One region of the Micromonospora sp. NPDC051141 genome, then DNA from elsewhere that is predicted to be linked to it. Evidence: predicted binding sites of a transcription regulator. Region 1 holds the regulator's gene; each other region holds the start of a gene.

The links. Region 1 encodes HrcA, which represses chaperone genes, less so after heat shock. Its sites were predicted from a motif close to GGTTNGCACNCTCNNNNNGAGNGTGCNAACC; they were not measured.
Region 2: the regulator HrcA is predicted to act here: its motif matches at 2,721-2,751, upstream of groL (chaperonin GroEL).
Region 3: the regulator HrcA is predicted to act here: its motif matches at 4,413-4,443, upstream of groES (co-chaperone GroES).

The regions. Positions count from the first base shown of each region.
Region 1 covers NZ_JBITFD010000011.1:220,233-226,666, forward strand. The annotation lists gene ACIA6B_RS21855 (serine hydrolase domain-containing protein) at 1-804, opposite strand, end outside; gene ACIA6B_RS21860 (histidine triad nucleotide-binding protein) at 808-1,152, opposite strand; gene ACIA6B_RS21865 (SDR family NAD(P)-dependent oxidoreductase) at 1,190-1,951, shown strand; gene ACIA6B_RS21870 (16S rRNA (uracil(1498)-N(3))-methyltransferase) at 2,094-2,828, opposite strand; gene dnaJ (molecular chaperone DnaJ) at 2,830-3,972, opposite strand; gene hrcA (heat-inducible transcriptional repressor HrcA) at 4,044-5,069, opposite strand; gene ACIA6B_RS21885 (DUF4870 domain-containing protein) at 5,278-5,925, shown strand; gene hemW (radical SAM family heme chaperone HemW) at 5,968-6,434, opposite strand, start outside.
Region 2 covers NZ_JBITFD010000007.1:72,462-78,895, reverse strand. The annotation lists gene ACIA6B_RS15470 (GNAT family N-acetyltransferase) at 1-504, opposite strand, end outside; gene ACIA6B_RS15465 (cold-shock protein) at 729-932, shown strand; gene ACIA6B_RS15460 (hypothetical protein) at 1,042-2,673, shown strand; gene groL (chaperonin GroEL) at 2,947-4,569, shown strand; gene ACIA6B_RS15450 (hypothetical protein) at 4,638-4,856, opposite strand; gene ACIA6B_RS15445 (GNAT family N-acetyltransferase) at 4,920-5,846, opposite strand; gene ACIA6B_RS15440 (S8 family serine peptidase) at 5,880-6,434, opposite strand, start outside.
Region 3 covers NZ_JBITFD010000001.1:28,240-34,673, reverse strand. The annotation lists gene ACIA6B_RS00155 (sugar ABC transporter permease) at 1-353, opposite strand, end outside; gene ACIA6B_RS00150 (ATP-binding cassette domain-containing protein) at 350-1,168, opposite strand; gene ACIA6B_RS00145 (sugar ABC transporter substrate-binding protein) at 1,275-2,378, opposite strand; gene ybaK (Cys-tRNA(Pro) deacylase) at 2,564-3,043, opposite strand; gene ACIA6B_RS00135 (methyltransferase domain-containing protein) at 3,095-4,321, opposite strand; gene groES (co-chaperone GroES) at 4,578-4,892, shown strand; gene groL (chaperonin GroEL) at 4,963-6,434, shown strand, end outside.

The DNA.
Region 1 (6,434 bases):
GAGCGACTCGTCGGTGGTGGTGAGCGGCCAGCGCATCTCCTCGACGGTGGCCGGGGCGAGCACCGCGCCGGCCGGGTCCAGCGCGGCCGGGTCGGCCAGGAACGCCGCCCAGCGGGCCATGTCCGGCGCGGTGCTCCAGAGCTGGGCGGCCGGCGCCACCGCGCCGAAGTCGACGGGCGGCTCCGGGTGCGCCTCGTCGGAGTACGCGTCCACCAGGAAACCGGTGACGGCCCGCTCCCCCGGCGTGACGCCGGTGGCGGTCAACCCCAGCGGGGCGAGCACCCGCTCGGCGAGCACCTCGGCCCAGGTGCCGCCGCGCCGCCGGGCGACCGCCTCGCCGAGCAGCGCCAGACCGAGGTTGGAGTAGTGGAAGCGACGGCCGGTGGGCAGCACCCGCTCCACCCGGGCCAGGTCGGCCAGCAGCTCGTCGACGGACGGGGCACGCAGCGTGTCCCACACGTCGCCGTACGGCTCGCGTTGCAGGCCGGCGGTGTGCGACAGCAGCCGACGGACGGTCAGCTCGCGGTGCGCGGGCAGGTCAAGGTGCCGCCCGATCGGGTCGTCCAGGTCGAGCAGCCCGTCGTCGCGGCACTGCATGACCAGCACCGCGGTGAACGTCTTGGTGACCGAGCCGATCCGGAAGACGCTCTCCGGATCGAGCACGGTGTCGTTGCCGGTGCCGCCCACCGCGCAGGCCCAGAGCGGCCGGTCGGCCCGGTGCAACGCCGCCGACAGCGCCGGGACCCGCCCGTTCGCCTGGGCCCGCCGGGCCATCCGGTCGAGCCGGTCGGAGATCGAGGTCATGCCTCAGCGGCAGAGCATCGGGCCGAGTGGCGCGCCACCCAGCAGGTGGGCGTGCACGTGGAAGACCTCCTGGCCGCCGTACGGGCCGGTGTTGAACATGAGGCGGAAGCCGTCCACGGTCAGGCCCTCCTCCTCGGCCACCAGGGCGGCGGTGTGGAGCACCTCACCGGCCAACGTGGGATCGCCCTGGGCGAGGGTGGCCACGTCCGCGTAGTGCTCCTTCGGGATCACCAGCACGTGGGTGGGGGCCTTCGGGTCGATGTCCCGGAAGGCGAGGGTGGTGGCGGTCTCGCGGACGATGGTGGCGGGGATCTCCCCGGCGACGATCCGGCAGAACAGACAGTCCATCGCAGCAGTGTAGGGAACGTCCGGCAGGATGGCCGACATGGCGGGACGGGCGGTACTGGTGACGGGAGCCTCGCGGGGCATCGGGCGGGCGGTGGCGCGGGCGTTCGCGGCCGGCGGCGACCGGGTGGCGGTCCACCACCGGGACTCGGGCGGGCTGGCCGAGGCGTTGCGCGCCGAACTGCCCGGCGACGGCCACGTGGTGGTCCGCGCCGACCTGGCGGACCCGGACGCCGTACGGGCCATGGTGGACGAGGCGGCCCGGCTGCTCGGCGGTCTCGACGTGCTGGTCAACAACGCCGGGGTGTTCGGGCCGGCCGACCCGCCGCACCCGGTCTTCGAGAGCAGCTACGAGCAGTGGCGGGCGCGCTGGCGCGAGGTGCTGGACACCAACCTCGTCGGCGCCGCCAACGCCGCCTGGTGCGCCGCCCAGCACATGCGGGAGCGGGGCGGTCGGATCGTGAACGTCTCCTCCCGGGGCGCGTTCCGGGGCGAACCTGCCAATCCGGCGTACGGGGCCAGCAAGGCGGGGATGAACGCGATGGCGCAGTCGCTCGCGGTGGCGCTGGCGCCGTACGGCATCGGGGTGGCCTGCGTGGCCCCGGGCTTCGTCGAGACCGACATGACCAACGAGCACCTGAAGAGCGAGCGCGGCGAGGCGGTCCGGGCGCAGTCGCCGTTCCACCGGGTGGCCCGCCCCGAGGAGATCGCCGCCGCCGTCCACTGGCTGGCCAGCCCCGACGCGGAGTGGGCGTCCGGCACCATCGTCGACCTGAACGGCGCCTCCTACCTCCGCACCTGACGCCACCCACCCCGCCCCTCCCCCACCCCCACCCCCGCCCCCACCGCGCGCAGTTTCACGGAAAGAGTGCCTGTCCAGCCGCGAATAGCCCCTCTTTCCGTGAAACTGCGCGGCAAGAGGGGTGAGGGGGCGGGGGTGGGGGTTACCAGCGGGGGAGGCGGGTGGAGAGGACGGCGAGGGCGGCCACGCCGGCGGTGGAGGTGCGCAGGACCGAGGGGCCCAGGCGGACCGGGCGGGCACCGGCCTCGCGGAACGCGGCCAGCTCCGGCTCGGCGATGCCGCCCTCGGGGCCGACCACCAGGACGATCTCGCCGGTCGACGGCAGCGCGACGGTGGTCAGCCGCTCGTCGGCCTCCTCGTGCAGCACGAAGGCGGCGTCGGCGCCGGCGATCCGGCGGGCCACCGTGGCGGTGGACTCGTCCGGGGCGCCGGCCACCACCGGCAGCCACGGGCGGCGGGCCTGCTTGGCGGCCTCCCGGGCGGTGGCCACCCACTTTTCCCGGGCCCGGACGCCCCGGTCGCCGCGCCACTGGGCGACCGAACGGGACGCCGCCCAGGGCACGATCTCGTCCACCCCGACCTCGGTCATCGCCTGCACGGCCAGCTCACCCCGCTCGCCCTTGGCGATCCCCTGCACCACCACCAGCCGGGGGACGCACGCGTCGGCGTACCCCCGGGAGGTGATCCGCAGGTCGAGCGCGCCCCGGCCGACGGCGGTGACCACGGCGGCGGCGGTGCCGCCCCGGCCGTCGGCGAGCAGCAGCTCCTCGCCGACGCGCAGCCGCTGCACGGTGGCCGCGTGGTGGCCCTCCGGGCCGTCCAGCGTCACCGTGTCACCGGCGGGCAGCGCCTCGACCAGGAACAGCGGCGCCGACACCTCAGGCGTGCCCGTTGAACGCGTCGCGCATCCGGGAGAAGAAGCCGCCCTGCTTGGTCAGCTCGGCGACCTCCTCGCCGCGGGTCTTGGCGAAGTCGCGCAGCATCCGCTCCTGGTCGGCGTCGAGCTTGGTCGGGGTCCGCACGTCCAGGTGGACGTAGAGGTCGCCCCGGCCGGTGCCGCGCAGGTGCGGCACGCCGCGGGCGCGCAACCGCATCGTGCTGCCGGGCTGGGTGCCGGCCTTGACGTCGACGATCTCCTCGCTGTCCAGCGTCTTGATGGTCAGCCGGGTGCCGAGCGCGGCGGCGGTCATCGGCACCGTCACCCGGCAGTGCAGGTCGTCGCCCTTGCGCGAGTAGACGTCGTGGGTCCGCTCGTGGATCTCGACGTAGAGGTCGCCGGCGGTGCCGCCACCCGGGCCGACCTCGCCCTGCTGGGCCAGCCGGATCCGCATGCCGTCCTCGACGCCGGCCGGGATCTTGACGGTCAGCGAGCGGCGGGTCCGCACCCGCCCGTCGCCGGCGCAGGTCGGGCAGGGGTGCGGGATCGTGGTGCCGTAGCCCTGGCAGACGGTGCACGGCCGGGCGGAGACCACCTGGCCGAGGAACGTCCGCTGCACCGACTGCACCTCGCCCCGGCCGCCGCACGCCTCGCAGGTGGCCAGGTGGGTGCCGGCGGCGGTGCCGGCGCCGGAGCAGGTGGTGCAGAGCACCGCGGTGTCGACCGTGATCGGCGCCTCGACGCCGAACGCGGTCTCGTTGAGGTCCAGCTCCAGCCGCAGGATCGCGTCCGCGCCCGGCCGGGTACGCGGCCGGGGACCCCGGCTGCCGCCCGCCGCGCCGCCGAAGAACGCGTCCATGATGTCCTGGAAGCCGACGAACGGGCCGGCGCCGCCCGGGCCACCCGCGCCCGCGCCGCCGCCACCCGGGGCGAGCGGGTCGCCACCCAGGTCGACGATCTGCCGTTTCCGGTCGTCCGAGAGGACCTCGTACGCGGCGTTGATGTCCTTGAACTTCTCCTGTGCCTCCGGGTCCGGATTGACGTCCGGGTGGTACTGCCGCGCCAACTTCCGGTAGGCACGCTTGATGTCGTCGTCGGAGGCGTCCCGGCTCACGCCGAGAATTCCGTAGTAGTCCCTGGCCACTGCGTCTGGTGTCCTCATGTTCGTCTCGCGTCGCCGGTCGCCGGCCGTTTCCGGCCGTCGGCCCTGACTGGTCAGTTCTGGGCCAGCAGTTCGCCCACGTAGCGTGCCACGGCCCTCACCATGGCGATATTGCCGGGGTAGTCCATCCGGGTGGGCCCGAGCACGCCGAGCCCACCGACGATCGTGGCACCCGGGCCGTAACCGGTGCTGACCACCGAGGCGGCCCGCAGATTGTCGATCTCGTTCTCGTCGCCGATGAGCACCCGGGTGGTGTTGCTCGGCTCGGTCTCGCCGATCAGCTTGAGCAGCACGACCTCCTCTTCGAGCGCCTCCAGGATGGGGCGCAGCGAGCCCTGGAAGTCGAGCAGGCCACCCCGGGTGAGGTTGGCGGTGCCGGCCAGCGCGATCCGTTCCTCGTGCCGCTCGACGAGCGTCTCCAGCAGCACGGTGGAGAGCGTGGTCATGGCCGGGCGCAGGTGCGGCGCGGACTCCTCGACCAGCGCCTGCACCAGCGGGGGCGTCTCGGCGAGCTGGCTGCCGACCAGTTTCTCGTTGACCAGCCGGCGCAGGTCGGTCACGTGTTCGGCGGGGACCGGGGCGGGCAGCTCGACCAGCCGCTGCTCGACCCGCCCGGTGTCGGCGATCATGACGACCATCAGCCGGGTGGTGGAGATCGGCACCAGTTCCAGGTGGCGCACCTTGGAGCGGGCCAGGCTCGGGTACTGCACCACGGCCACCTGCCGGGTGAGCTGGGCCAGCAGCCGGACCGTGCGGTGCACCACGTCGTCGAGGTCGACGGCGCCGACCAGGAAGCGCTCGATCGCCCGGCGCTCGGCCGGGCTGAGCGGCTTGACCCGGGAGAGCCGGTCGACGAAGAGGCGGTAGCCGCGGTCGGTGGGCACCCGGCCGGCGCTGGTGTGCGGCTGCCGGATGTAGCCCTCCTCCTCCAGCACCGCCATGTCGTTGCGCACGGTCGCCGGTGAGACGCCGAGCTGGTGCCGCTCGACCAGGGCCTTGCTGCCCACCGGCTCCTGCGTGGCCACGTAGTCCTCGACGATGGCGCGCAGCACGGCGAGCTTGCGGTCGTCGAGACCCATCTCCCCACCTCCTGACGCACCTCGGCCGGGCGACGCGCGGCATCCGCCGGGCAACTGGCACTCGACTGTAGCGAGTGCCAGTCTACGTCGGCACCCCCGTCGGCGCGATGATCAGCGCCGCACCCCGGGTGCGGTCCGGCGCACAGTACGGCGCGTCGAGGCCGAACAGCCCTGGTGCCGCTTGCCCCCGGGACCTACCGTGACGTCCATGACTGAACCTCCTCGCCCTCCCGGAGCGGGGGACCCCGGCCCCCAGCCCGACCCGTTCCCGCCGTCGGCGCCGTACGGCTCCTCGCCGGCCGACGAGCCCCCCACCGCACCACTGTCCGGGGCGCCGGGCGGCGGCGGCTATCCCCCGCCCGGCGGTTATCCGCCCCCGGGCGGCCAGCCTCCGCCGGGTGGCTACCCCCCGCCGGGCGGCTATCCCCCGCCCGGTGGTGACACGCCGGGCTACGGCGCGCCGGGCGGCGGCTACCCCGCCGGTGGCTCCTACGGCCCGCCGGCCGGCTACGCCAACAACGACGACAAGACCTGGGCCCTGGTGGCGCACTTCGGCGGCGCGGCCGGGATGCTGATCGGCGGCGGCGTGCTGGGCTGGGTCGCGCCGCTGGTGGCGCTGCTGGCCCGGGGCAACCAGTCCCCGACCGTACGGGCGCACGCGGTCGCCGCGCTGAACTTCCAGCTCATCTGGTCGATCATCGCGCTGGTCGGCTGGATCCTCACCTGCATCCTGATCGGCCTGGTGGTCGGCTTCGGCGCCATGATCGTCGGCATCATCTTCGGCATCCTGGGCGGCGTGAAGGCCAACGAGGGACAGCTCTACCGCTACCCGATGTCGGCCAGCCTGATCAAGTGACAGCCGCCGGCCGGTCCCGCGCGGCGGGGCCGGCCGGACCGGTCAGGGCAGCAGGTCGCGGACCACGCCGTCGGCCAGCAGTCGACCGCGCAGCGTGAGCACGGCACGTCCGCCCGCGTACGCCGCGTCGTCGAGCAGACCGCCGGCCCGGGCCCGCTCGGCGCCGGCCCGGCCGGCCTCGTCCAGCACGTCCAGCGGCAGCCCGGAGTCGAGCCGCAGCCGCAGCATCACGTCCTCCATGTGCTGTTCGTCAGCGGTGAGCCGTTCCCGGGCCAGCGCCGGCGAGGCGCCGCCGGCCAGCCGTTCCGCGTACCCGGCCGGGTGCTTGACGTTCCACCAGCGCACGCCGCCGACGTGGCTGTGCGCCCCCGGGCCCAGGCCCCACCAGTCCGCGCCGGTCCAGTAGAGCAGGTTGTGCCGGCACCGGGCCGCCTCCGAGCGGGCCCAGTTGGAGACCTCGTACCAGGAGAAACCGGCCGCGTGCAGCGCCGCCTCCGCGGCCAGGTAGC
Region 2 (6,434 bases), on a different contig from region 1:
GCGCATCTGGAGTTCGCGCAGGACGGGGAGCCGGGGGTGCGGGACGCGTACCCCGGTGTCGGTGAAGCCCAACTTGCGGTAGGCCCGGCAGGCGCGGTCGTTGCCGACCACCACCTCCATCATCAACTCGGGCCGCCCGCAGGCCCGGGACCAGGCCGCCACCGCGTCCACCAGCCCGGCCAGCAGCCCGGTGCCCCGGCGAGCCGGGGTCACGTAGACCGCGTAGACGAGCGTCAGGCCCGGCTCGTCCGGGGCGGCGATGCCACCGGCGTGACCGACCAGGCGGGCGTCCGCCTCGGCGACGAACTGGGCGATCTGGTCGCCGTGCGAGACCGTCGCCACCCGGGCCGCGAAGTCCGCGTGCGGGCGGGCGGCGGCCTCGGCCACCGTCTCCAGGAAGGCCAGCGGACTGTCGGCCAGCATCTCCAAGCGCAGCGCCCGCATCCGGGCGGCGTCCTCCGGACGGATCCGCCGGACCGTGGGCGGGACGGGCGCGCTGGTCATGCCGCATACATACCGGACCGGGTCGGAGCGGGCGCGTCCGGGTGCCGTACCGCGCCCGGAATATGCCCGATTTGTGGTCGTGCGCGGTCGTCACTCCTCGTGTAGCGTGCGATTTCGGTCACCGATTCAGCGGCCCTCGCCGATCGCCGAAAACCGGTGCGCCGCCGGTGCCGGTCCGCCGGTCTCCGGGTGTTGGGACGCCGCGCAGAGTGAGGAAGTGCACCGTGGCACAGGGCACCGTGAAGTGGTTCAACTCCGAAAAGGGCTACGGCTTCATCGCCGTCGACGGCGGTCAGGACGTCTTCGTCCACTTCTCCGCGATCGAGATGGACGGCTACAAGGCTCTGGACGACGGCCAGCGGGTCGAGTTCGAGATCGCCCAGGGCCAGAAGGGTCCGCAGGCCGAGCGCGTCCGCGTCATCGCCTGACCGCTGCCGGCCGTCGCCCGCGGCCGAACCACCGCGACCGGGGCTGCGATGCCGCCCCGCACCGTGGAAGATCATGAGCCGTTCCAGCCGTTGCCGCTGAGGAGGGCCCATGTCCGACCTGCCCCCGTCGGGTTCCACCGAGCCGGTGCCCCCGGCCGACCCGGCCCGGCCCACGCCGCCGCCCACCGGGCCGGTGCCGGAGCAGTCGGGTCCGTCCGGGTCGCAACTGCCCGCCGCCGGTGAGCCGCCCGCCGGGCTGGTGCCGGGGCCGTCCGGGCCGTCCGGGTCGCATCTGGCCGCTGGTCAGCCGCCTGCTGACCAGCCGTCCGCTGACCAGCCGCCTGCCGGCCAGATGCCCGTCGGCCAGATGCCCGTCGGCCAGCCGTCCGCTGGTCAGCCGCCCGCTGGCCAGATGCCCGTCGACCCCTGGGCCGACCTGACCACCGCCGGTCAGCCGTACTCCGCCCCGCCTGCCGGCTGGCCTCACTCGGCCCCGCCTGCCGGCTGGCCCGCGCCGCCCGGCTGGCCCGCCGCGCCGGAGATCGCGCCGCCCGGCTGGCCCGCCGCGCCGGACCTCCCGTCGGGCTGGTCCGCGCCGGGGACGCCGAGCCAGCCCGGCACCCCGCCGCCCGGTACCCCGCCGCCCGGTTGGCCCGCCACGCCGCCTTTCCCGCCGGGCGGGCCCGCGCCGGGCTCCACGCCGCCTGGCGGCTGGCACTGGCCCGCCGCCGGGCCGGCGCATCCAGGTCAGCCGATGCCGGGTGCGCCGTTCCCAGGTCAGCCGATGCCGGGTGCGGGGTATCCGGGCCAGCCGATGCCGGGCGCGGTCTATCCGGGGCCGCCGATGCCGGGCGCCGCGTATCCGGGGCACCCGGGGCCCGGGGTGTGGTACCCCGGTCTCGATCCGCAGGACCCGCTGGTCACCCCGCCGTACGCGGGCGTCGGAGGATGGTTCGCGCGGTGCGCCGGCGCGGTGCGGCGGGGGTGGCGGCAACTCCTGCCGATCATGCTGTTCACCCAGGGCGTTCCGGCGGCGGTGATCTCCGTACTCTCGCTCTTCCTGGTGCCCACCGACGAGATGGCGACCGGCCCGGACGGCGCGCCGGTGCTGCCGGACGGCTACCTGGAGCACGTGTTCGTGTTCTACGGCGCGGTCCTGCTCGCCGCGTTGGTCTTCGGTCCGCTCCAGGCGGTCGGCTGGGGTGCGGGCACGTGGGTGGTCGCCCGGCAGGCGGCCGGCGAGCCGGCCGGCCTGGGCGGGGCGCTCCGGTACGGCGTGCGGCGGGCTCTCGGCCTCTGGGGCTGGACGATCGTCGTCTCGCTGCTGATCACGGTCGGCGCCTGTCTCTGCCTGCTGCCCGGCATCTACGCCGGGTTCGCGGTCGCGTTGTTCGGGCCGGTCTACCTGTTCGAGCGCCAGGAGCCGGTCGGGCGGGCCTGGCGGATGTTCCACAACCGCTTCGGCATGGTGCTGGGTCGGGTGGCGCTGGTGGCGTGCGCGCTGGTCGCCGCCGCCGTCCTGGACGCCGTGGTGGGTGCGGTGAGCGGCGCGGTGTTCGGCACCGATCCGATGTCCGCGCCGGGCACCGCGGTCGGGGCGGTGACGTTGGCCGTGGTGGGTGCCGCGCTGGCCGCGCCGGCCTATCTCGCGCAGCTCGTCGGGCTGGTCGTCGCGTACGCCGAGCAGCGGGCCCACGAAGGCCCGGTGAACGCGGCCCGGCTGGCTGCGGAACTCGGCTGAGCGGTGCGGTCGTGCTTGCACTCGGCTAGGGAGAGTGCTAAACAAGTCATTGGCACTCGCGTACGGTGAGTGCCAATGGTCGGGGCGGTAGGGCCACGGTCGCACCGGCGTCGCAGAGACGTCGGAGTGGCACGGGCCGGTCGTCGCGGGCTGTCCGGCCCGACCGAGGAGGACGTCGTCGTCGCCAGGTGGCGACGTCCCCAAGGTGCGTACACCAGACGGCCCATCCGGGCATCCCGGGTGGCCCGTGAGTGTCCAGGAGGACAACGCCGTATGGCCAAGATGATCGCGTTCGACGAAGAGGCGCGCCGCGGCCTCGAGCGGGGCATGAACCAGCTCGCCGACGCCGTGAAGGTGACGCTCGGACCCAAGGGCCGCAACGTCGTGCTCGAGAAGAAGTGGGGTGCCCCCACCATCACCAACGATGGTGTGAGCATCGCCAAGGAGATCGAGCTCGAGGACCCGTACGAGAAGATCGGCGCCGAGCTGGTCAAGGAGGTCGCGAAGAAGACCGACGACGTCGCCGGTGACGGCACGACGACGGCGACCGTCCTGGCCCAGGCTCTGGTCCGCGAGGGCCTGCGCAACGTGGCCGCCGGCGCCAACCCGATGGCCCTGAAGCGGGGCATCGAGGCCGCCGTCGCCAACGTCTCGGAGGAGCTGCTCAAGCTCGCCAAGGACGTGGAGACCAAGGAGCAGATCGCCTCCACCGCCTCCATCTCCGCCGCCGACCCCAGCGTTGGCGAGATCATCGCCGAGGCGATGGACAAGGTGGGCAAGGAAGGCGTCATCACCGTCGAGGAGAGCAACACCTTCGGCCTGGAGCTTGAGCTCACCGAGGGCATGCGCTTCGACAAGGGCTACATCTCCGCCTACTTCATGACCGACCCGGAGCGTATGGAGGCCGTCTTCGACGACCCGTACATCCTGATCGTCAACAGCAAGATCTCGTCGGTGAAGGACCTGCTCCCGATCCTGGAGAAGGTCATGCAGTCGGGCAAGCCGCTGCTGATCATCGCCGAGGACCTGGAGGGCGAGGCCCTCGCCACGCTGGTCGTCAACAAGGTCCGGGGCACCTTCAAGTCGGTCGCCGTCAAGGCGCCGGGCTTCGGTGACCGCCGCAAGGCCATGCTGACCGACATCGCCATCCTCACCGGTGGCCAGGTCATCAGCGAGGAGGTCGGCCTCAAGCTGGACGCCGTCAACCTCGACATGCTGGGCCGCGCCCGCAAGGTCGTGGTGACCAAGGACGAGACCACCGTGGTCGACGGCGCCGGTGACGCCGAGCAGATCCAGGGCCGGGTGAACCAGATCCGGGCCGAGATCGACAAGAGCGACTCCGACTACGACCGGGAGAAGCTGCAGGAGCGTCTGGCCAAGCTGGCCGGCGGTGTTGCGGTGATCAAGGTCGGCGCGGCCACCGAGGTCGAGCTGAAGGAGCGCAAGCACCGCATCGAGGACGCCGTCCGCAACGCGAAGGCCGCCGTCGAGGAGGGCATCGTCCCGGGTGGTGGCGTCGCGCTGGTGCAGGCCGGCAAGACCGCCTTCGACAAGCTGGACCTGGCCGGCGACGAGGCGACCGGCGCGCAGATCGTCAAGATCGCGCTGGACGCCCCGCTGCGGCAGATCGCCGTCAACGCCGGCCTCGAGGGTGGCGTCGTCGTCGAGCGGGTCCGCAACCTCGACCCGGGTCACGGCCTCAACGCCGCGACCGGCGAGTACGTCGACCTGCTGGCCGCCGGCATCATCGACCCGGCCAAGGTGACCCGTTCCGCGCTGCAGAACGCCGCCTCGATCGCCGCGCTGTTCCTCACCACCGAGGCCGTCGTGGCGGACAAGCCGGAGAAGACCCCGGCCGCCCCGGCTGGCCCGGGTGGCGGGGAGATGGACTTCTGAGTCCAGCTCCACCCAGTACGCCGGAAGGGGGCGGGCCGCGTCAGCGGTCCGCCCCCTTCGCGTCCCCGTCAGGTGGGCAGCGGACGTTGGTTGCGTCGCTTGTGCGCCCGGTCGTACGGCGGCAGCAGCCGCCTCGGCTCGTCCACCGGCTGCCGGGGCTCCTCCACGGCCGGCTGGTCCGCCGCGTCCTGCTCGGCGTCGCCCACGTCGAGCCGCTCGGTGGGCAGCTCGCTGCTCGGGCGCCGGCCCGTCGCCGGGTCGTCGGTCCGCTCGTTCTCCGTGGTCATAACGGGCCTCCTCTGCCCCTCGAACGGTAGGGGCCGGTCGACAGGCGTGGGGGGAGAACGGCGTTATGCCCCGTTGACGGCTTTCCGGTAGAGGAAGAAGACGCGCTCGATCCGGGCCCCGACCGCGTTCGAGTAGAACGGCACCGGGCCGACCCAGCCGATCTGCGCCTCGGTGAGCCCGGCCGCCGCCTGGTCGCGGAGGCAGCGGCGCAGCAGCACCCCGCCGATCCCGGAACCCTCGGCCGCCGGGGCGGTGCCCATCGGCCCGAACCAGCTCGGCCGCGCCGACCCGTACGCGGCGAAGCCGAGGATCTCGCCGTCCCGCTCGGCCAGGTGCGTGCCGGCGTCCGGGCGGCCCACCGAACCGGCCAGCTCACCGTCCCAGACGCCGCCGAACGTGGTGCGGGCGAACGCTTCCAGCGCCGGCAGGTCCGTGGGCACGGCCCGGCGTACCGTCACGCCCCGCTCGGCCAGCCGCCGCTCGGTGGCCTCGGTGGGGCGCAGCGCGGCCGACCCCTCGGTCAGCGTGGCGGTCATGTTCCAGGCGGTCCGGTCCTGCCGGTACCCGAGCCGCAACGCGGCGCAGACCGCCGCCGTGTAGCGGACGTCGATGCCCGGCCACGCGTAGTGCGGCGGGTTGCCGGCGAGCAGCACCTCGGACGCGCCGAGCGCGGCCAGCCGGGCTTCCGCGCCGGCCAGCAGCGCCGCGCCGATCCCCTGACGGCGGTGCGCCGGGACCACCGCGACCAGGTCGACGTGACCGAGCCGCGCATCGGTCACCGACCGGGACCCGACCAGCACGCCCACCAGCGTGCCGTCGCGGACCGCGCCGAGCAGCAGCACCGGCCGGTCGGCCGCCGCCCGTACCGCCAGCGTGGCCACCACGGCCGGCGCCTCGGCCGCGTCCGCCGGCAGGTCCAGCGCCCGCCGACAGAGCGCGACGACCTCGGGCAGGCGGTCCGGGCCCAGCTCGATGATCTCCACGTCCATGGTCGCCGACCCTAAGCCATTTCGGCAGGGTTGTTAACCGTTCCGCGCCGCCCGCACCGCCGCGTACGCGTCGACCAGGCCGGCGCCGACCAGGTCCCGGGTGCCGCCACAGGTCGTACCGGCCGGGGCGGTGGCCGGGGTGGCGGTCTCGGTGAGGATCCGGCGGGTCCGGGCCAGGTCCCCGACCAGCGCCGGGTTCGCCGACCACATCAACGCCACCACGCCGGCCACCTGCGGTGTCGCCATCGAGGTGCCGTCCAGGGTGGCGTACCCGCCGCCGGGGAACGCCGACGGCACCGCCGCGCCGGGCGCCACCAGGTCGGGCTTGGGAGCATCCCCGGTCGGGCCCCGGCTGGAGAACTCGGTGAGCCGGCGCGCCCGGTCGACCGCGCCGACCGTGAGCACGTCCGGGTACGGCGCCGGCGGGTCGACGATCGACCCGCAGTACGGGCCGGTGTTGCCGGCCGCGGCCACCACCAGGATGCCGGCCGCGGCCAGCGCGGCGGTCGCCGGGCGCAACGCCGCCGGATCGCAGCCCTCCAGCGGCGGGCAGCCCCACGAGTTGGTCAGCACGTCCGGCGCGCGCTG
Region 3 (6,434 bases), on a different contig from region 1:
TACCAGGGGTAGCCGAGCACGGTGACGGTGTTGGCCAGGATCGCCGCGCAGACGCCGCTGGCGAACCCGGCGGAGAGGTCGATCTCGCCGAGCAGCAGCACGAAGACCAGACCCATCGCGATCAGCGTGACCGCGGCGCCCTGGGTGAACAGGTTGGCGAGGTTGCCGGCCGTGAAGAACGACGGGCGGGCGATCGAGAAGCCCACCGCAAGCACGACCAGCATGACCACGGCGGGCAGCGCGCCGATGTCGCCGCCGCGTACCCGGCGCCAGTAGTTGTTCACGTGGCTGCCCACGGTCGGCGCCGGGGCGACGCCGGCCGGGCCTTCCTTCTTCACGACGGTGGCGGTCATCGGACGGCTCCTGGGGTGGTGTCGGCGGGCGCGGCGCCGGTGCCGTTGCTGCCCGGTTCGCCGGCGAGGCCGAGGCCGCCGGAGCGGCCGGCGGTGATCAGCTCGACCACCTGCGAGTGGGTGATGTCGGTGGTCTTCACCTGGGCGACCATCTGGCCGAGGTAGAGCGCCGCGATCCGGTCGGAGACGGCGAAGACGTCGTTCATGTTGTGCGAGATGAGCACCACGGCCAGGCCGTTGTCGGCCAGCCGGCGGACCAGCTCCAGCACCTGGGCGGTCTGCGCGACGCCGAGCGCGGCGGTCGGCTCGTCCAGGATGACCAGCCTGCTGTTCCAGAGCACCGCCTTGGCGATGGCCACCGTCTGCCGCTGGCCGCCGGAGAGGCTGGACACGTGCTGGCGCAGCGACTTCACGGTGCGGACGCTGAGGCCGGCGAGCGTCTCGGCGGCCATCTGCTCCATGGTCGGCTCGTCGAGCACGATGCCGCTGCGCTTCTCCCGGCCGAGGAACATGTTCTGCACGATGTCGAGGTTGTCGCAGAGCGCCAGGTCCTGGTAGACGACCTCGATCCCGAGCGCGGCGGCGTCCCGGGGGCTGCTGATGCTCACCGGTCGGCCGTCGAAGAGGAACTCGCCGGCGTCGGTGGGGTAGATGCCGCTGATGCACTTGACCAGGGTCGACTTGCCGGCGCCGTTGTCGCCGACCAGCGCGGTCACCTCGCCGGGGTGCGCGGCGAAGGCGACGTCACGCAGCACCTGGACGGGACCGAAGCTCTTGTCGATCCCGCGTAGCTCCAGCAGGGGGGTTGCGGACACGGGGGTCTCCTTTGGGCGGAGGGAGGTCTCGGATCCCGTCCGGCGTGGACGCCGCCCGGCGCGGGAGTGGTCCCGTGCCGGGCGGCGCCGCCTGAGGCGGGGTGGGTCAGCTCACGCCGGCGTCGGTGCAGAGCTTGGCGAACGCACCGGTGCAGAGCTCGTCCTTGGTGATGTAGCCGTCGGCCACGACGTCCTTGACGCTGTCCTTGTAGATGGCCTTCGGCTCCAGCAGCACGGCCGGCACGTCCCGGTTGCCCTCCGGGTCCTTGACGGTCTGGCCGGTGTCCTTCGTCTCGCCCTTGGCGAGCGCGATGGCCAGCTCGGAGGCGGCGTCCGCCTCCTTCTTGACCGCCTTGTAGACGGTCATGCACTGGTCACCGGCGAGGATGTTCTGCAGACCCTCCTTGGTGGCGTCCTGACCGGTCACCGGGACCTTGCCGTTGAGCTTGTTCTTCTTCAGCACCGAGATGGCCGCGTTGCCGAGACCGTCGTTGGCGGCGAGCACGCCGTCGATCTTGCCGCCGGCCTTGGTCAGCTGCTGCTCGAAGATCGTGGCGGCCTGCGCGTTGTCCCAGGCCGGCACCGAGTCGTCGGCGACCTTGGTGTACTCCTTCGAGTCGAACTTCGGCTTGAGCACCGAGTCGTACCCGTTCTTGAACAGGGTGGCGTTGTTGTCGGTCGGCGAGCCGTTGAGGTACGCGATCGACGGGTTCTTGGCGCCCTTGTCGGTCAGGCACTTGCTCAGGCCCTCGCCCTGGAGCTTGCCGACGGCCTCGTTGTCGAAGCTGACGTAGTACTGGGCGGAGCCGCCCAGGGTCAGCCGGTCGTAGTCGATCGTGGCGACGCCCTGCGACTTGGCCTTGTCGAGCACGGCCTTGCCGGTGCCGGAGTCCAGGTTGACGATCATCAGCACGTTCACGCCGTTGGTGATCATCTGGTCGGCGATGGTCTGGAACGCGGTCTTGTCGTTCTGCGCGTTCTGGATGTCGGACTCGACGCCCGCCGCGTCGAACGCCGCCTTGAGGAACTTGCGGTCCGCGCCCTCCCAGCGGGCGGAGGACTTGCTGTCCGGCAGGATCACGCCGATCTTCGGCTTCTTGTCGTTCGAACCGCCGGCCTTGTCGGAGGAATCGCCGCTGTCTCCACAGGCGGCCATGCTGCCGGCCGCGAGGAGACCGACGGCCGCGAAGGTGAGGAAGCCCTTGCGCATGTGCACGGGTCCTTTCGGGGGTGGGGGAGTTGTTGACGGTGTTTTGTTGTGTCCGGCAACGTATTCCGCGCTTCCCGCGCTCCGCAAGAGTGCCGAGGTCAGAAGTTTGTTGGCGGCGGTAACAATTCAGCAACGCGGTTGTCACCCCACGGACACCGGCTGCGGAAACGCTCCCACCGTCCGGTTCAGTCGGCCGCGATCGGCGCGGTCACGGCGCCGGTCAGCGCCACCAGGTCGCCCGGCGCGAGCTGCACCTGGAGGCCGCGGCGACCGGCCGAGACGTACACCGTGGGGTGTGCCAGCGCGGACGCGTCGACCACGGTCGGCAGCGCCCGGCGCTGCCCCAGCGGGCTGATCCCGCCCCGCACGTAACCGGTCGCCCGCTCGGCCACCGCCCGGTCGGCCAGCGCGGCCCGCTTGCCGCCGACCGCCACGGCGAGGGCCTTCAGGTCCAGTTCCCCGGTCACCGGCACCACCGCCACGGCCAGCAGGCCGTCGACGTCGGTGACCAGCGACTTGAACACCCGCTCCGGTGGCACCCCGAGGGCGTCGGCGACCAGCGCGCCGTAGTTCGGCGCGTCCGGCGACACGGCGTACGGGTGGGTGGTGTGCGCGATCTTCCGCCTGGTCAGCAACACGATCGCCGGAGTGCCCCGTCCCGCCATGACCGTCAAGCTAACCCGACCGCCGCCGGTCGGCGAGCCGGAACGGGCCGCTCAGCCGGCGGGCGGGCGGCCGATCAGCACGGTGGGCGCGCCGGCCACCCGGGTCAGCACCAGGCTGGCCGCCTCTTCGCCGGCCAGGCGCAGGTCACGGCGCAGCTTCTCCGGCTCCAGCGCCGAGCCCCGCTTCAGGATCTCCACCCGGCCGACCCGGCGCTCCCGCAGCAGGGCGCGCAGCCGCTTCAGCGAGAACGGCAGCACGTCGGTGATCTCCAGGCAGCGGGCGAACGGGGTGGGGTGTGCCGTGTCCGCGTACAGGTAGGCGATCGACGGGTCGGCGAGCGTGGCGTCCAGGTCGGCGGCCAGTTCCGCGACCAGGTGCGCGCGTACCACCGCCGGGTCGGGGTCGTACAGGAACCGCCGCACCGCGCCCACGGTCGCCTCGTCCGCGCCGGTGCCGGTGAGGTGGTGAGAGGGGGCCCCGTCTCTACCGGAGGCGTGAGGAGGGGGCCCTTCCTTCTCCCGGAGCAGGGTGGCGCGGCGGGGGACGCCGGCCAGCGGGCCGCACCAGAGGGCGGCCTCCACCAGGTCGCCGTCGACGCTCACCCACTCCGCCTCGGCGCCGGCCGGGATCAGCGCGTGGTCCAGGCCGGGCGCCACCTTGACCACGGTGCGCGGCACGCGTGCGGCCAGCCCGGTGACGAAGTCCCACGGCGGCGAGTAGGCGTTCGGGTCGAAGATGCGCCGCCCGGTGCCGGCCTGCCGCCGCGCCGGGTCGCAGAACGCCCCGTCGACCCGGGTCACGTCGAACGCGGTGGCGTCGCCGCACTCCACCGTGACCAGTCCGGCCAGCCCGGCGGCCTCGGCGTTCGCGGCGGCCATGGCGGCGGTGACCGGGTCGGCCTCCACCGCGTACACCCGGATGCCGGCGCGGGCCGCGGCGAGCGCGTCGGCGCCCAGCCCGCACCCGAGGTCGGCGAGCGTGGTCACGCCCGCGGCGCGCAGCCGGGCGGCCCGCCGGTCGGCGACCGCCCGGCGGGTGGCCTGCTCCAGCCCGGGGCGGGTGAGGAACATCCGGGCCGCCGCCGCGCCGAACTTGCCGACCGCCCGGCGGCGCAGCTCCGCCTGGGTCAGCGCCGCCGCCGCGAGCCCGCCCGGGATCCCGGCCGAGCGCAGCGCGGCGGCCGCCGCCAGCGGGTCGCCGCCGGCCACCCGCTCCGCCGCGGCGAGCGCGGCCGACCCCTCGGGGGTACGCAGCGCGGTGAGCTGGTCGAGATCCATCCGCTCATTCTCCCGACCCGCTCCGGAGGCGACACGACGGGCGACGCGCTGGCACTCTCCTTGACGGAGTGCTAGCCGAGGAATAACCTGCGATTAGCACTCTCACCCCGAGGGTGCCAACCTCCGGGCCCTGGTGTCCGGTGGTTGAACGCCAGGCGGACCGGCACCCGCGACGACGGCCCCGCCCGGTGGCATGTGGCAGATTGACGCTGGTCGGCACGCCGACCGGTAACGACACCAAGTACCCCAGGAGGGTATGCCCGTGACTACCGCGACCAAGGTTGCGATCAAGCCGCTCGAGGACCGCATCGTGGTGCAGGCGAACGAGGCCGAGACCACCACCGCCTCGGGCATCGTGATCCCCGACACCGCCAAGGAGAAGCCGCAGGAGGGCACCGTCCTCGCTGTCGGCCCGGGCCGGATCGACGACAAGGGCAACCGCGTGCCGGTCGACGTGAAGGTCGGCGACACCGTCCTCTACTCGAAGTACGGCGGCACCGAGGTCAAGTACGCCGGCGAGGAGTACCTGGTGCTCTCCGCCCGCGACGTCCTCGCGGTCATCGAGAAGTAAGCAACCGATCAGTGTCGTTGCCCCGGTCCGGCTCGCCGGGCCGGGGCAACGTCGCTTCGAAGGGATACTGATGGCAAAGATCCTGAGCTTCTCGGATGACGCCCGGCACCTGCTCGAGCACGGTGTCAACGCCCTCGCGAACGCGGTCAAGGTCACCCTCGGCCCGCGCGGGCGCAACGTCGTCCTGGACAAGAAGTTCGGTGCGCCCACGATCACCAACGACGGCGTGACCATCGCCAAGGAGATCGAGCTCACCAACCCGTACGAGAACCTCGGTGCGCAGCTGGTCAAGGAGGTGGCGACCAAGACCAACGACGTCGCCGGCGACGGGACCACCACCGCCACCGTGCTGGCCCAGGCCATGGTCCGGGAGGGCCTGCGCAACGTGGCCGCCGGCACCAACCCGACCGGCCTGAAGCGGGGCATCGACGCGGCGGCCGCCAAGGTCTCCGAGGCGCTGCTCGGCAAGGCCGTCGAGGTCGCCAGCAAGGAGTCGATCGCCCACGTCGCGACCATCTCCGCGCAGGACGCCACGATCGGCGAGCTGATCGCCGAGGCGATGGAGCGGGTCGGCCGCGACGGTGTGATCACCGTCGAGGAGGGTTCCGCGCTCACCACCGAGCTGGAGGTGACCGAGGGTCTCCAGTTCGACAAGGGCTTCATCTCGCCGAACTTCGTCACCGACGTGGAGGGGCAGGAGGCGGTCCTGGAGGACCCGTACATCCTGATCACCACGCAGAAGATCTCGGCCATCGAGGAGCTGCTGCCGCTGCTGGAGAAGGTCCTCCAGAACAGCAAGCCGCTGCTCATCATCGCCGAGGACGTCGAGGGTCAGGCGCTGTCCACGCTGGTGGTCAACGCCATCCGCAAGACCGTCAAGGTCTGCGCGGTGAAGGCCCCCGGCTTCGGTGACCGTCGCAAGGCGATGCTCCAGGACATGGCGATCCTGACCGGCGCCGAGCTGGTCGCCCCGGAGCTGGGCTACAAGCTCGACCAGGTCGGCCTGGAGGTGCTCGGCACCGCCCGGCGTGTCGTGGTCGACAAGGAGAACACCACCGTCGTCGACGGCGGCGGCCAGTCCGCCGAGGTCGCCGACCGGGTCGCCCAGATCCGCAAGGAGATCGAGGCCTCGGACTCCGAGTGGGACCGGGAGAAGCTGGCCGAGCGGCTGGCGAAGCTCTCCGGCGGCATCGCGGTGATCAAGGTCGGCGCGGCCACCGAGGTCGAGATGAAGGAGCGCAAGCACCGCATCGAGGACGCCATCGCCGCGACCAAGGCCGCGGTCGAGGAGGGTACGGTCCCGGGCGGCGGCGCCGCGCTGGCCCAGATCCTGCCGGTGCTCGACGACGACCTGGGCTTCACCGGTGACGAGAAGGTCGGCGTCTCGATCGTGCGCAAGGCGCTCGTCGAGCCGCTGCGCTGGATCGCCCAGAACGCCGGCCACGACGGTTACGTGGTGGTGCAGAAGGTCGTCGGTCAGGAGTGGGGCAACGGCCTCGACGCCGCCACCGGCGAGTACGTCGACCTGGCCAAGTCCGGCAT